Regions from separate parts of the Kitasatospora sp. NPDC042419 genome, predicted to be linked through region 2. Evidence: riboswitches for the same ligand, from Rfam matches in the RefSeq annotation. Region 2 holds a riboswitch; the other holds the start of a gene.
The links. A riboswitch is a leader RNA that binds a small molecule or an ion and turns the genes downstream of it on or off. The one in region 2 is predicted to bind cobalamin.
Positions count from the first base shown of each region.

Region 1 (6,999 bases), on a different contig from region 2:
ACCGGGCGGCCGGTCAGCTCGCGCAGCATCTCCAGCCCGGGCGCCAGCAGCCGGGCGTCACCGCGGAACTTGTTGACGAACCAGCCGGCCACGTGCCGTTGGTCCTCGGCCGAGAGCAGCGCCAGCGTCCCGTACATCGCGGCGAACACGCCGCCCCGGTCGATGTCCCCGACCACGACGACCGGCAGCCCGGCGGCGGTGGCCAGGCCCATGTTGGCGATGTCCCGGTCCCGCAGGTTGATCTCGGCGGGCGAGCCGGCGCCCTCGCAGACCACCACGTCGTACCGGCGGCGCAGGTCCGCCAGGCACTCCAGGGCCCGTTCCAGCAGCAGCGGCTTGCGCTCGCGGTAGTCCAGCGCGCCGACCTCGGCGACCGGCCGGCCGAGCAGCACCACCTGGCTGCGGCCGTCCGCCCCGGGCTTGAGCAGCACCGGGTTCATGGCCGCCTCGGGCTCCACCCGGGCCGCCTGCGCCTGCATCGCCTGCGCGCGGCCGATCTCGGCGCCGTCCGCCGTCACGAAGGAGTTCAGCGACATGTTCTGCGCCTTGAACGGCGCGACGCTCACGCCCTGACGGGCCAGCCAGCGGCAGATGCCCGCGGTGACCACGCTCTTCCCGGCGTCCGAGGTCGTCCCGGCGACCAGCAGTGCGTTGCTCATGCCCTACCCCTCCTCCTGCCCGTGGCCGCCCGGAGCAGCAGGTGCCCGGCGACCGTCGTACCCAGCGCCAGCGCGCCCACCCGCCGGGAGAGCACGCAGGCCCGCTCGATGTCGTCCACCCCGACCGGCCGCAGCCCCTCGCCGAGCACCGGCCGGTGCTCGGTGCGCTCGCCGTACCGCAGCGTCCCGCCCAGCCGGACGCCGACCGCGCCGGCGAAGGCCGACTCGGCCTGGCCCGCGTTCGGGCTGGGGTGCGCGGAGCCGTCCCGCCGCCAGACCCGCCAGGCGGTGCGCGGCTCGGGCGCGGCGGCCACCGTCAGCAGCGCGGTCAGCCGGGCGCCCGGCCAGCCCGCCACGTCGTCCAGCCGGGCCGAGGCCCAGCCGAACCGGGCGTACCGGGGCGAGCGGTGGCCGACCATCGCGTCCAGGGTGTTGACGGCGCGGAACGCGAGCAGACCCGGCGTGCCCGCCAGCCCGCCCCAGACCAGCGCGTTGACCACGGCGTCGGCGGTGTTCTCGGCGACCGACTCGACCACCGCGCGGGCCAGCTGCTGCTCGTCCAGCCCGCTCGGGTCGCGCCCGCACAGGTGCGGCAGCCGTTCCCGGGCCGCCGTCAGGTCGCCCGCCGCGAGCGAGCGGCCGACGGTCCTGGCCTCCCGGGTGAGCGAGGTGCCGCCGAGTACCGTCCAGGTCGCGGCGGCGGCCAGCGCGGCCCGGCCGAGCGGACGGCGGCCGAGCAGCCGGTCGGCGGCCAGCGCGCCCGCCGCGACGGTGCCCACGCAGAGCGCCGTGTACGCGGTGCCGGCGGCGCGGTCGTCGCGCCAGATCAGCCGCTCCAGCCGGTTCGCGGCGGAGCCGAAGACGGCCACGGGGTGGCCGCGGCGCGGATCGCCGAACCGGGCGTCGGCGAGGTACCCGGCGGCGGCGCCCGCGGCGAACGCGGCGGCGCGGGTCAGCGGGCGCACGGCAGGGGGCGGTGGCGGGTCGTCGAGGCCGGGGCAGCCTGCATCGCGTGCGTGTCCTCACTCAGGGTCCGCGCCCTGGATCGACGTACCGGCGGCGAGAGTCTCCTGGCTTCCGGGTCGGACGCACCTCCGGGCCTTCCAGCGGCTTCTGACGGCTCGCCGTGACCTTCGTTCGGACGTGCTCCCCGGTGACAGTGGCGGGACCGCGCCGGACTCGCACCGGCTTCCTCTGCTTGCCTCCGTATTGGCTGAAGGATCCCATCACGCCCCCGAAGGGGGAGTCAACCGAGGTCACGGAGCGTTTGGTCACACCGCCGGGCTCCGCTCCGGCGCCCGCTCCCGGCGGCTCCGGAGCGTCCCGCCCCGGTGTGACCTTGCTCCCGAAGTGACCCGGACGGCCGTGTCCTACTGGCCACCGGCCGTCCCCGCTAGTGGACTGGGGCCAGAACACCGTCCGGCACCGGGACTTAACTGCGGGGAGCGAGTATGCGTTGGGGAATCGCGGCCACCGTGGCCGCAGCCGCCGTCGGTACCGGGGCGGCCGTGCTGGTGATCGGCCGGCGGGCGTCCGAGCGGATGGTCCACCCGGCCGCCGCCGTCCGGACGAGGTCGGGCCCGGTGCAGGTGCTGGCCCTCGGCGCCGGGCGGGTCACCTTCACCCCCGGGCCGGCGGCCGAACGCCCCGGCCGCTGGGCCGTCGAGTGGGGCGACGACGGGCACGCGGTGGTCGGCGAGGTCCTGCACCGCGACGACAAGGGCGTCACCCGCCGGCTGCTCCGCGCCGACCGGGGCACCCTGGCGCCCGGCACCGAGGTCCGCTTCACCCCGCGGGTGCACGTCGGCGACCCGACCACCGCACTCGGCCTGCCGTTCACCGACACCGCCGTCGAGGGCGAGCTGGGCACGCTGCCCGCCTGGCGGCTGGACGGCAAGCGGGGCACCTGGGTGATCCTGGTGCACGGCCCCGGCACCGACCGGCAGCAGGGCCTCGCGGTGCTCCCGCTGCTGCAGCGCCTCGGCCTGCCGGTGCTGGTCGTCAGCTACCGCGGCGACGCGGGCACCCCGGCCTCCCCGGACGGCCTGGGCCACTTCGGCGAGACGGAGTGGCGGGACGTCGAGGCGGCGATCCGGCGCGCCCTGGACAGCGGCGCGGGCCAGGTCGTCCTGTACGGCTGGTCGCTCGGCGCCACGACGGCCCTGCAGACCGCCGCCCGGTCCGGCTGGGCGTCCTCGATCAGCAGCCTGGTCCTGGACTCGCCCGTGCTGGACTGGCCGGCCGGCGCGCGGCGCGGCGCGGCACGGGCCGGCTACCGGGGCGCGGCCGCCGAACTGGGCGCGCTCGCCGCCGAGGGGCGGACCGGCGTGGATCTGGCCGACTTCGCCCGCCTCGCCGAGGGCACCGACCTGCGCGTCCCCACCCTGGTGCTGCACGGCCCGGACGACCCGGTGGCCCCGTTCCGCGCGGCCGAGCGCCTCGCCGGGCACCGCCCGGACGTGGTCAACCTCCAGGCCTTCCCCGGCGGTGACCACGCGGCTCTCTGGAACACCGACCCGGACCGCTACGAGGAGACCCTCCGCCGCTGGCTCACCCCTTTCCTCTGAGCCGACCCCGCCCGGGCCGCGGCGTCCCGCCGGTCGCCGCGGCCGGTCCCCTTCCCCTTTCCTCCCCGTTTCCCCTCCCTCCCCTCCCCGCCGCTCACCTGGCATGGACCCGCCACTAAGATCAAGCCAGTCGGTTTGGCCTCTGTTGCCCGATCTTGTGGAGGCCCCGCGCCCGCCGCCCGGCCCGCGTGTGCAACCGGATGTGACAGATGGCCGGTACAAGGGGAAGACTGCTCGACGTGACGTCTCGGAACCCGCGCGACCGTGATGCCCCGCTCCCGCCGACGATCGGTACCGGTGCGACGGTGACCCGTCTCCCGGGAACCGCCCACCGCCCCGCCGGCGCCAGGCCGGGCACCCCGGGCGTACCCCGCCGACGAGGCCCCGCACCCGCACCCGGCCGCGGCCGGGTCCCCGTTCCGGAGGGCTTCCCCGCCCCCGCCGAACTCGCCCCGCTGGCCCGCCGCATGTTGGTCGACGCCGTCCGGATCGCCCGCTGGGCCGGTGATCTCGACGAGGTCGACAAGCGCGGCGAGCTGCTTCCCGACGACGCCCGCGCCGCCGGCCTCGCCCTCGCCATGACGGTGGGCGCCGCCGCCAAGGCGTGGGGCCAGGCCCTGCTGGTCGGCCTGGTCGAGGCCCGCGACGGCGGTGCCGTGCCGGGCTGGCGCCTGCACGCCTGGGAGCACGACGACGAGGCGGTGGTCCGCGGCTGGTCGGCACTGTTCGACGCCTGGACCCTGCTCGCCCCGGTGCCGCCCGCCGCCCTGCGCGGCGTCTTCGCCCTGCTCGCCGGGCAGGCCGTCGACCAGGCCCCGCAACTGCTCTCCTTCCTGCACCTGGTGGACGGCCCGGTCGCCGACGTGGAGCTGCTGGAGCTGCTCCGGCGCGGCCTGGACGAGCGCCGGGTCGGCGGCGGCGAGGGCACCTTCGGCCTCTCGCCCGTCCCGCACGCGGCCTCGGCGATCTCGGCGGTCCGCGGCACCTGCCGCGAGCCCCAGATCGACACCCCGGCCTCGCCCGCCGACGTGGCCGCCGTCCTCGACTGGATGCTGGACGGACTGGCCGCCGTCGGCGCCCTGGTCCGCCGCGACAACGCCGCCGAGCTGTCGCCGCTCGGGCACTGGGCGGTGCGGGCCAAGCTGGAGGAGATCTGCACCGTCGCGCAGACCGCCGCCGGCCACATCGAGCAGAGCGCGCCGGAGCTGCTGGGCGCCTGCGCCGACTACTCGCCGGGCCCGGCCCGCGCCGAGTACCGGGCCTGGGTGGCCGCCCGCCCGGCCGACCGCGCGGTGGCCGAACTGCTGGAGGCCGCGCAGGGGGAGGACGCGCTGCTGCGCGGTCTGGCCTTCGAGGCGCTGCGGGTGGCGGGATCCACCGCCGAGCAGGCCGTCCGGGCCGCCGTCGACGAGCCGGTGCTGCGCCCCTACGCGCTGCTCTGGCTGGCCGAGCGCTCGGACGAGGGGGTCTCCCCGGCCGACGTGCTGGGCGCGGAGGACGCCGCCTGGCTCTGGGTGGACACCGCCGCCGCCGTCCTGGACCACGGGGAGACGGAGCTGCTGGTCGGCCACGTCGAGGGGGCCTCGGCCGGCGACCCGGTGCGGCTGTTCGCCCGCGCCCGGCAGTCCGGACACCCCCGGGCGGCCTCGGTGCTGACCGCCGTGTCCGGCGTCCACCCGGACCCGGGCGTGGCCCGGGCGGCCCGCCGCTCGGCCTTCAGCGTCCACCGCGGCGGCGCCTGAACGGCTCCCGCGACTCCCGCGCGGCACGGCAACGGCACGCCGCCACGGCATGCGGAAGGGCCCGGATCCCCCAGGGGGTCCGGGCCCTTCGCCGTGTGCCGTGCCGCTCCGCGGGGCGGTCAGCCGATCCGGGACTCCGCGCGGCGTGCCCGCACGTCCCCGACCTTCTGGCCCACCTTGCGGCGGATGACCAGCAGCGGGGCCATCGCGGCCAGCGCGATCTGGCCGTAGGCGCCGATGTGCAGCAGGTAGTCGCCGCCCTTCAGACCGGTCGCCCAGGCCGCCAGGCAGCCGATCGAGAGCACGATCCAGCAGAGCGTCGCGGTGGCGAGCAGCCCCTGCGGCTTCGGGTACTCGATCCGGCTCATCATCAGGTACGCGGTGCCCGCGATGGCCAGCAGACCCGGCAGGAACGGCGGGTCGAGCAGCACGATGGCGATCACCGTCATGGCGCCCATCGGGCAGGGCATGCCCTGGAACACCCCCGGCCGCATCTTCACGGCCGAGAAGCGGGCCAGCCGCAGCACCACGGACAGCAGCACCGTCAGCGCGATCAGGGCCGAGAGCCGGCTGTCCGAGCCCGGCGAGACCATGCCCCAGACCGCGACGAAGTAGGCCGGCGCGATGCCGAAGCTGATCAGGTCGGCGAGGTTGTCGAGTTCCGCCCCGAGTGCGGAGGAGCGCAGCTTGCGCGCCACCAGCCCGTCGAAGAGGTCGCACATCGAGCCGATCAGCAGCAGCGTCACCGCGGTGGCGGCGCTGTGCTTGTCCGGCGCGGCGTCCGGGTTGGTGATGTGCGGGACGAGCACCCCGGTGGTGATCGAGTAGATCGCCAGGAAGCCGCAGACGGCGTTCCCCAGGGTCAGGAAGTCGGCGGTGGAGAGGTGCTGCGGCGAACGCGGAGCACGCAGCTCGCGGTCGCGCGCCCAGCGGCGGCGGCGCAGTGCCGTCTCCTCGTCCTCCAGGCCGACGATGGTCTCAGGATCAGTCACGGTCAAGGCGCGTCACCCCGGCTGTGGTCTTCTGGCCGACCTCGACGCCGACCTCGACGCCGGCCGGCAGGTAGGTGTCGACCCGGGACCCGAAGCGGATCAGACCGATCCGCTCGCCCTGCTCGACCTTGGTACCGGCGTCGACGTACGGCACGATGCGACGGGCCACGGCCCCCGCGATCTGCACCATCTCGATGTCGCCGAGCTCGGTGTCGAAGTGCCAGACGACCCGCTCGTTCTGGTCGCTGTCCTTGTTGAAGGCGGGGACGAAGCCGCCGGGCACGTGCTCCACGGAGGTCACCGTGCCGGGCAGCGGCGCGCGGTTGACGTGGACGTTGAGCGGGCTCATGAAGATCGCGACGCGGGTGCGGCCGTCCGGCCACGCGTCGATGCTCTGGACCACGCCGTCGGCGGGGGAGATCACTCTGCCCGTGCCGATCTCACGCTCGGGGTCGCGGAAGAACCACAGCATGCCGGCGCCGAGCGCACAGGCGGGTACCGCCGCCAGGGCCCACTTGCCGCTGCGCCGGGTGAGGGCGGTGGTCACGGCGGCCGTGGCGAGGGTGGGGACGAACCAGGGGGTGGCTCCGCGCGCGATGGTCACGCGGGGTCGCCGACCGGCCGCCGGAGCTGCGAGGGCATCGCGGTCCGTGACGGAGGTGTGAGGGGACGGGCTGATGGGCATCGAAGACCTTTGTCGCGGGGGATCATGGCCGCTGGACGGGGGCCACCGCGGGATCGGGTAAGAGAGGGACGTCTGCTGTCCCGGTGGATGCTATCGGGAGCACACGGTGGGTGGGCAACCCGCCTGCTCGTTCATGTGTCCTGCCAGCGGCGCCGGTGCGCCTCTGTGTATACGACCGTAGCTCGCCCTCGTCCGGTTCCCAAGGGACCTGGCAGAGCTGGTGACACTTGTCTCAGCGCGTTTCCCGGCAGCGCATGCCGAAGCGGCCGCGGGGCGCGTGACAACACCTGTACGCCCTGCGGCCGCTCCGGGGGCCGTGCCTGCCCCAGGCGGACCAGGCGTGGGGCCGGTGCA
Region 1 is NZ_JBWKAW010000020.1:73,783-80,781, reverse strand. It holds gene AC067J_RS30080 (cobyric acid synthase) at 1-659, opposite strand, end outside; gene AC067J_RS30075 (cobalamin biosynthesis protein) at 656-1,624, opposite strand; cobalamin riboswitch at 1,703-1,901, opposite strand; gene AC067J_RS30070 (alpha/beta hydrolase family protein) at 2,111-3,226, shown strand; gene AC067J_RS30065 (hypothetical protein) at 3,532-4,968, shown strand; gene AC067J_RS30060 (CDP-alcohol phosphatidyltransferase family protein) at 5,088-5,966, opposite strand; gene AC067J_RS30055 (phosphatidylserine decarboxylase) at 5,953-6,645, opposite strand.
Region 1: it holds a riboswitch for cobalamin, as region 2 does, so the genes downstream of both, AC067J_RS30075 (cobalamin biosynthesis protein) here and AC067J_RS39920 (prenyltransferase/squalene oxidase repeat-containing protein) in region 2, are expected to answer to the same signal.

Region 2 (6,999 bases):
CGTCGAAGGTCTCGGGCCGGTCGAGGGCCACTTCGGCGACCTCGGTGCCGATCGGGACGGTGAGGCGGGCGGGGTCGGCGCTGGCGGCCCGGACGGTGAGCCCGGTGGAGTGCAGGCGGTCGACGACTGCGCGGCCGACCTTGCCGCGGGCGCCGGTGACGAGGATGGTCATGGGAACTGCTCCGTTCGTTGCGTGAAGACATATGCATGTTGCCATGCACATATTTGCGAGTCAACACATCTCTTCGGTCAGTCATCCATATCTGTACGATGGCGGGCATGACGAAGCACGAGCCGAAGACGGCTGACGAGCTGCTGGACGCGGTGGGCCCGGCCTTCGGGAAGCTGCGGCGCTCCTCGCTCCTGGAGGTCGAGAACCCGATCTCCCAGAAGGACCTGAGCCGCACCCTGGTGCTCAGGATCGTCCTGGACGCCGAACAGGAGGCCGCCGGGCCCGCGTCGGAGCCGCGGTCCGACGCGGGCGAGGTCACCGTCGGCGCGATCGCCCGGCACCTTGCCGTGGACCCGTCGGTGGCCAGCCGGATGGTCTCCGACTGTATCTCGGCCGGCTACCTGGTCCGCGCGGCCTCCCAGCAGGACGGCCGGCGGACCGTCCTCCACCTCAGCCCCGAGGGCCGCGAACTGATGGCCCGCTTCGGCCGCCACCAGCGCTCGGCCTTCGAGTACATCACCGCCGACTGGAGCGAGCGGGAGCGCCTGGAGTTCGCCCGGCTGATGCTCAAGTACGTCGACTCCCAGGACGCCCTCCGCCGCCGGCCCCCGGGCGACGAAACCGTCGGCTGAGCCCGTCCCGTCGGCTCCCCGCCCTCGCCCGTCCCGCCGCCCGTGCCCGCCACGGCGGCGACGCCGACCGGGCCGCGCCCGGCGGACACCCGGAGCGGCACCGTCGACCGGACCGCCCTGCCCCGTACGCCCGTCACCACCATCGACCCGCTCTCCGTCGACATCGCCATGCTGCCCGGCGCTCCCGGCGACCGCATCGACGCCCGGGCCGTGGGCCCGTTCCGGCTCACCCCCGCCGAGCGCGGCGCCCGGGAGGAGACCCTGCGGAAGCAGGCCGACTGCCTGCGGTCGGTGCTCGGCATCGAGGCGACCGTCGCCGACGACCCCGCCGGGCGGCCACAGCTGCGGGTCGCCGACGACCGCGCCCCCGGCGTGCGCTGCACGTCCCCGGTGGTGCTGGAGGCGCCGACCCGCACCGAGAGCGCCGCGCTCGCCGACCTCACCGCCCTCGTCAACGCCTGCCTCGAACGTCAGCGGATCGCGCCCCCCTGTCCCCGGGGCCGGCCCGGACGCCGGACCGCGACCCGCAGCAGGAGCAGGTGGTCTCGGCCTGCCTCACCGGCCCGCCCGCGCGGCGGAAATTCCCGGCGCGGTACGGCGGTACGGCGCTATCCTGCCCGCCGTGATCGACTGGAACAGCATCGAGGCCGCCGACTGCGCCGTGCCCACCGACCGCCCGCTCGGCGAACTGGTGCGGGGACTCTCCGGCGCCCTGGCGGACCCCGACCCGCTGGTCCGGGACGGAGCCGCCTACACCGTCCTCGACACCTGGATAGCCCGCGGCGTGATCGACGCCCCCGGCCGCCTCGCGCTCGGGGACGAGATGGCCGCCCGCTTCCTCGACCCGCAGGTCCAGGCCCGCACCTTCGCGCCCCTCGTACTCGACATGCTCGTGGCCAACGGGGACTTCCGCGCGGACTGGGTGGCCGCGTTCGAGCGCTGGTACCCGCGGGAGACCGACCTGCGCGGCCACGACGAGAAGCTCGGCTGGCTCCACGCCGTCGCCCACGGCGCCGACCTGCTCGGCCGCTTCGGGTGCCACGCGGAGGTCCCGCCGGTCCGGATGCTGGACCTCGCCGCCGCGCGGCTGACGGCACCCACCGCCCACGTCTTCGACCAGCTGGAGGACGACCGCCTGGCGCGGGCGGTCGCGCGGGTCCTCACCCGGAACGACCTGGGCGAGCGCGACGCGACCGCCTGGCTGGATCCGCTCGCCGACCGCTTCGGCGCCGACCGCATCCGCGTGCCGGTGCCCGCCCACCTCACCAACTGCCTGCGCACGCTGCGCCTGCTCTACGTCCTCGCGGACCGGGGCGTGCGGCCGGACGCCGATTCGGCGCCGCAGCCGCTGCACCACCGCGACGCGGTCAAGGCCCGCCTCGCCGACGTCCTGGACCGGATCGTCAAGCGCTGACGCCACGCCGGGGCGCCGCAGGCCGTCCCGCCACCACCGCGGCCCCGCGGGACGGGCACCTCGCCCGGCATGCGGGGCCGCTCCACGGCTGGGATCCTGGGGAGGAGCCTCCGCCCCGGCGGGCGCCTGCCCCCGGGGCCGGGTGGAGCGAGGCGGACGGAGGTCCCCGATGGCGAAACTCGTCGAGGTGGTCCTGGAGGAGCTCTACGCCGAGTCCGGCGGGTTCGGATCCGACGACTACGTGGACGTGTCGGGCGTGCTCCGGGGAGTCACCTACAACAAGGTCCTGCTGTCCGGTGGAGCCGTCACGGCCGTCGAGATGGCGCGGAACGACGTCTTCACCTTCCCGGAGGGCCCGCTCCGGCTCTACGAGGGCGAGTCCGCGCCCGTCGACGCGGGCATGCGGATCGCCCTGTCGATCGGCGAGAACCTCGACCCCACGGAGCCGAAGTACTTCGGCTACTTCCTCGACTTCGGCGGGGAGCTGTTCGCGGAGGACATCGCGCCGCTGTCCCTGGGGGAGTCCTTCGGGACGGTCTCCAGTGCCGACGTCACCCAGCCCGACGTGGCCCTGCACCGGGACGTGACCTTCGCGAACGAGTCCGCCGGCATCGCGGTGCAGGCCCGCTTCCGGCTGAGGGTGGTCCACTTCTTCTGACGCCCGGCGGTCGCTCGCGGTGGGCCCGGGGCACCCCGCACCACCGCGCACAGCGCGGGGAGCCGACACCGGTTGGTTGATCGGAGGGTCCGAAATGGCCGAGACGGTGGTGCTTCAGTCCTTCAACCGTCAGGACAGGTTCATCGAGTCCCACAACTCCGAAGGAGAACTGAGTCCGTTCGATCCGGCCAGGAAGTCCCGCTTCGTCTTCGGCCTGGAGCGCGGTAGCGCGATCGACGGTGCCGACACCGTACCGACGATCCGTTTCCACTCCGTCCGTCCGGAGGAGGGCGGCCACGTCCTGCGGCATCGGAACTTCCGGCTCAACCTTGAGGCTTGGGACGGTGCTTCGGCCCCCGACCTCTTCTCGGACGATTCGACCTTCCTCGTCCGTGCCGGAAAGGCCGGGAACCTGGACGCCGGCTGGATCTCCTTCCAGTCGTTCAACTTCCGCGACCGGTGGATCCGGCATCGCGACTATCACCTCTACGTCGAATCCCTCGGCGTCAATCCGGCCTCGGCGAAGGAGGACGCCACCTTCAGGATGCTGCCGATGAGCTGGTTCTTCATGGAGCCGTAGCCGCCCCGGCCGCGGTGGGGGCCGCGAGCGGCGGCAGCAGGCCGGTGGGGGACGGCAGCGGTCGGACCACGTCGCGCTGTCCGGCGCCGAGGTGGATCGCGGCCACGCCGGCCGTGCCGAGCCCGTCCGCGGGGAGCCGTCCGCGAGGAGCCGTCCGTCGGCCCGTTCGGTGGTCGAGGATGCGCGGCGGCCGGTGACGGTTCGCCAGGTCACCCCGGGTCCAGGCCTTGACCCCTCTCCGGGCGGACGCCATGATGAGCCGTCATTGTTCGACTCCGCCGTCGGGGGAAGTCCGGTTCGAATCCGGCGCTGACCCGCAACGGTAGGCCTCCGACGGCTGTCGGCGGCGAGCCCGAGTACCCGTCGGCGGAGGTGTGTTCCCTCCTCCCGTCGTGGTCTGCGGGCCGGAGCTCCGAGGCTGTCCGGTGCCGTGCCGGCGGCCGGTGGGGATCCGTGTGCCCGGGCCCGGAAAGGCCTCTGATGCCCGTGCTCCGCCGCCGCTCCCTCGGCCTGCTCGCGATACCCGCCCTCGTCCTGACCGCCGTGCTCCCGGCGTCCGCCGCCTCCGCCGCCCCGGCCGCTCCCGCCTCCGGGGACGCCGCCGCGACCTTCCGCCCGGACGCCGCCGCGGCCGGCTGGCTGGCCCGCCAGCTGGTCGACGGGGACCACTTCGAGTCGGTCTTCGACGGCACCGCCTACCCCGACCAGGGCCTGACCATCGACGCCGTCCTCGCCTTCGCCGCCGCCCGCAGCTCCGACCAGGCGGCCGCGAAGGCCACCGCTTGGCTCGCGAAGCCGGAGATCCTCGCCGGCTACCTGGGCGACGGCACCACCGAGGCCTACGCCGGCGCCACCGCCAAGCTGCTGCTGGCCGCCGAGGTGCGCGGCACCGACCCGGCGGCGTTCGGCGGCGTCGACCTGCCGGCCCGGCTGCGCTCCCTCCAGGCCCCGTCCGGCCGGTTCTCGGACCGCTCCCAGTGGGGCGACTACAGCAACGCCTTCGGCCAGTCGCTCGCGCTGATCGCGCTCCAGCGCACCCCCGGCGGGGCGCCCGCCGCCGCCGTCGACTTCCTGGCCGCCGCCCAGTGCACCGACGGCGGCTTCCCGGTCGCCTTCGGCCAGGCGGCCTGCACCGGCGACACCGACGCCACCGCGCTCGCCGTCCAGGCCCTGGCGGCGACCGGCCGCCACGCGAAGGCCAAGGCGGGCCTGGACTGGCTGACGGCCCACCAGAACACGGACGGCGGTTTCGCCGCGGCCGGCGCGGCCGCCTCCAACGCCAACAGCACCGGTCTGGCGACCTCGGCGCTGCTCTCCAACGGCCGGATCGTGTCCGGGCTCAAGGGCTGGAGCAGCCTGGTCAAGTTCCAGCAGGGCTGCTCGGCGGCCCCGGCCGTCCGCGGCGCCGTCGCCTACGACGCGAGCGGCTTCAACCCCGCGACCGCCACCCGGGCCACCGCCCAGGCCGTGCTGGGGCTCTCCGGCGCGAACCTGGCCGGGCTGTCCGCGCAGGGCGCCCGCCCGGCCGCCCCCGTCCTGGCCTGCCCGGCCGCCGCCCAGTGACCGCGAGGAGCACCGCGATGAACGACACCCGGATGTCCCGCCGCCCGTCCCACCGCCCGTCCCGCCGCGCGTTCGCCGCGGTCGCCGCCGCCGCGGCCCTGACCGCCGGTCTGCTCGGCGTCTCCACCGCCGCCGCCCCGCCGGCCCGGGCCGCCGCGTGCTCCGGCACCTCCGGGGTCACCGTGGTCGTCGACTTCACCGCGCTCGGCGGCGGGATCGAGACCGGCTGCGCCCCCGGCGACCCGGCCAGCGGCCTCGCCGCGCTGACCGGCGCCGGGTTCTCGTACGCCTTCCACCCGCGCTTCCCGGGCTTCGTCTGCAAGATCAACGCACTGCCGGCGACCTGCACCAACCCGACCGGCAGCGCCTACTGGTCGTACTGGCACGCGCCGCACGGCGGCCCCTGGTCGTACAGCAACCTGGGCGCGGGCAGCTACAACCCGGCCCCCGGCGAGGTCGAGGGCTGGTCCTTCGGGGCGGGTGCCCAGCCGGGCATCACCGCGCCCTGACCCGCGGGCCGTCGTGCCGGTGCCCCGGCCCTCCGCGACGGAGGCCGGGGCACCGGTGTACCGGGGTTGGGCACGCCGGGTCGGGCATGCCGGGTCGGGCATGCCGGACCGTGCACGCCGGGGAGGGGACGCCGGGTCGGGACCGGCGGGTTCAGCGGTCCCGGTAGGGGTAGAAGCCGCGTCCGGCCTTGCGGCCGAGCAGTCCGGCCTCGACCATCCGGGCGAGCAGCGGCGGGGGCGCGTACAGCGGTTCCTTGTACTCGGCGTACAGCGACTCGGCGATGGCCTGCACGGTGTCCAGGCCGATGAGGTCGGCGAGCCGGAGCGGGCCCATCGGGTGGGCGCAGCCGTGCACCATGCCGGAGTCGATGTCGGCCGCGGTGGCGTGGCCGGCCTCGGCCATCCGGATCGCCGACAGCAGGTAGGGGACGAGGAGGGCGTTGACGACGAAGCCGGCGCGGTCGCGCGAGCGGACGACCTGCTTGCCGAGGGTGTCCCGGACGAAGCCCTCGACCCGGTTGAGGACCGTGTGGTCGGTGTGCAGCGAGGAGACCAGCTCCACCAGCGGCATCACCGGCGCGGGGTTGAAGAAGTGCAGGCCGAGGACGTGCGAGGCGCGGCCGGTGGCGATGCCGAGCCGGGTGACGGGGATGGCGGAGGTGTTGGTGGCGAGGACGGCCTGTTCGTCGGCGAGCACCTTGTCCAGGGTGGCCAGCACGTCCGTCTTCACCGCCTCGTCCTCCACCACGGCCTCGACGACCAGTTGACGGTCGGCCAGCGCCTCCGGGTCGTCGGCGAACAGCAGGTGGGCCCAGGCGTCCTCGCGCCCGGTGGTGCTCAGCCGGCCGCGGTCCACGGCGTGGTGCAGGGAGCGGTCGATCCGGGCGCGGGCGGCGCGCAGCGCGTCCGGCCCCCGCTCGCAGACGACGGTGTCGAGCCCGGCGCGCGCGAAGACCTCGGCGATGCCGGAGCCCATCTGGCCGGCGCCGACGACGGCGACCCGGCGGATCTCGTTCATGGGGTGGGCCTCTCTAGCGGGCCGACGGCGCGGCCGTGCGGACCAGGTGGCGGGCGTAGGCGTCGGTGGTGAGGAAGGCGGGCAGCTCCGCGCCGAGGGCGGTCTCCTCCAGGATCCGCACCGCGTCGTCGATCAGGACCGGGTCGGCGCCCTCGCCGAGCAGGGCGGCCCGCTCGGCGTCGATGAGCCGCCGGACCATGCCGGGGGTGGCGAGCGAGCCGCCGGTGAGCCGGGAGCAGTGGTGCTGCCACTGCCAGAGCTGGCAGCGGGCGATCTCGGCGGTGGCGACGTCCTCCATCAGACCGAAGACGGCGACGGCGCCGGTGCCGCCGAGCCAGGCGGTGAGGTAGCGCAGCGCGACGGCGACGTTGGAGCGCAGCCCCCGTTCGGTCGGCAGGCCGGTGGAGAGGCGCTGGACGGCGAGCAGGTCGGCGGCGGTGACCTCGACGTCCT
Region 2 is NZ_JBWKAW010000040.1:43,522-50,520, forward strand. It holds gene AC067J_RS39895 (NAD(P)H-binding protein) at 1-172, opposite strand, end outside; gene AC067J_RS39900 (MarR family winged helix-turn-helix transcriptional regulator) at 280-804, shown strand; gene AC067J_RS39905 (DUF2785 domain-containing protein) at 1,427-2,218, shown strand; gene AC067J_RS39910 (hypothetical protein) at 2,388-2,876, shown strand; gene AC067J_RS39915 (AbfB domain-containing protein) at 2,971-3,456, shown strand; cobalamin riboswitch at 3,719-3,838, shown strand; gene AC067J_RS39920 (prenyltransferase/squalene oxidase repeat-containing protein) at 3,937-5,019, shown strand; gene AC067J_RS39925 (flagellar hook-length control protein FliK) at 5,037-5,528, shown strand; gene AC067J_RS39930 (3-hydroxybutyryl-CoA dehydrogenase) at 5,680-6,546, opposite strand; gene aceB (malate synthase A) at 6,560-6,999, opposite strand, start outside.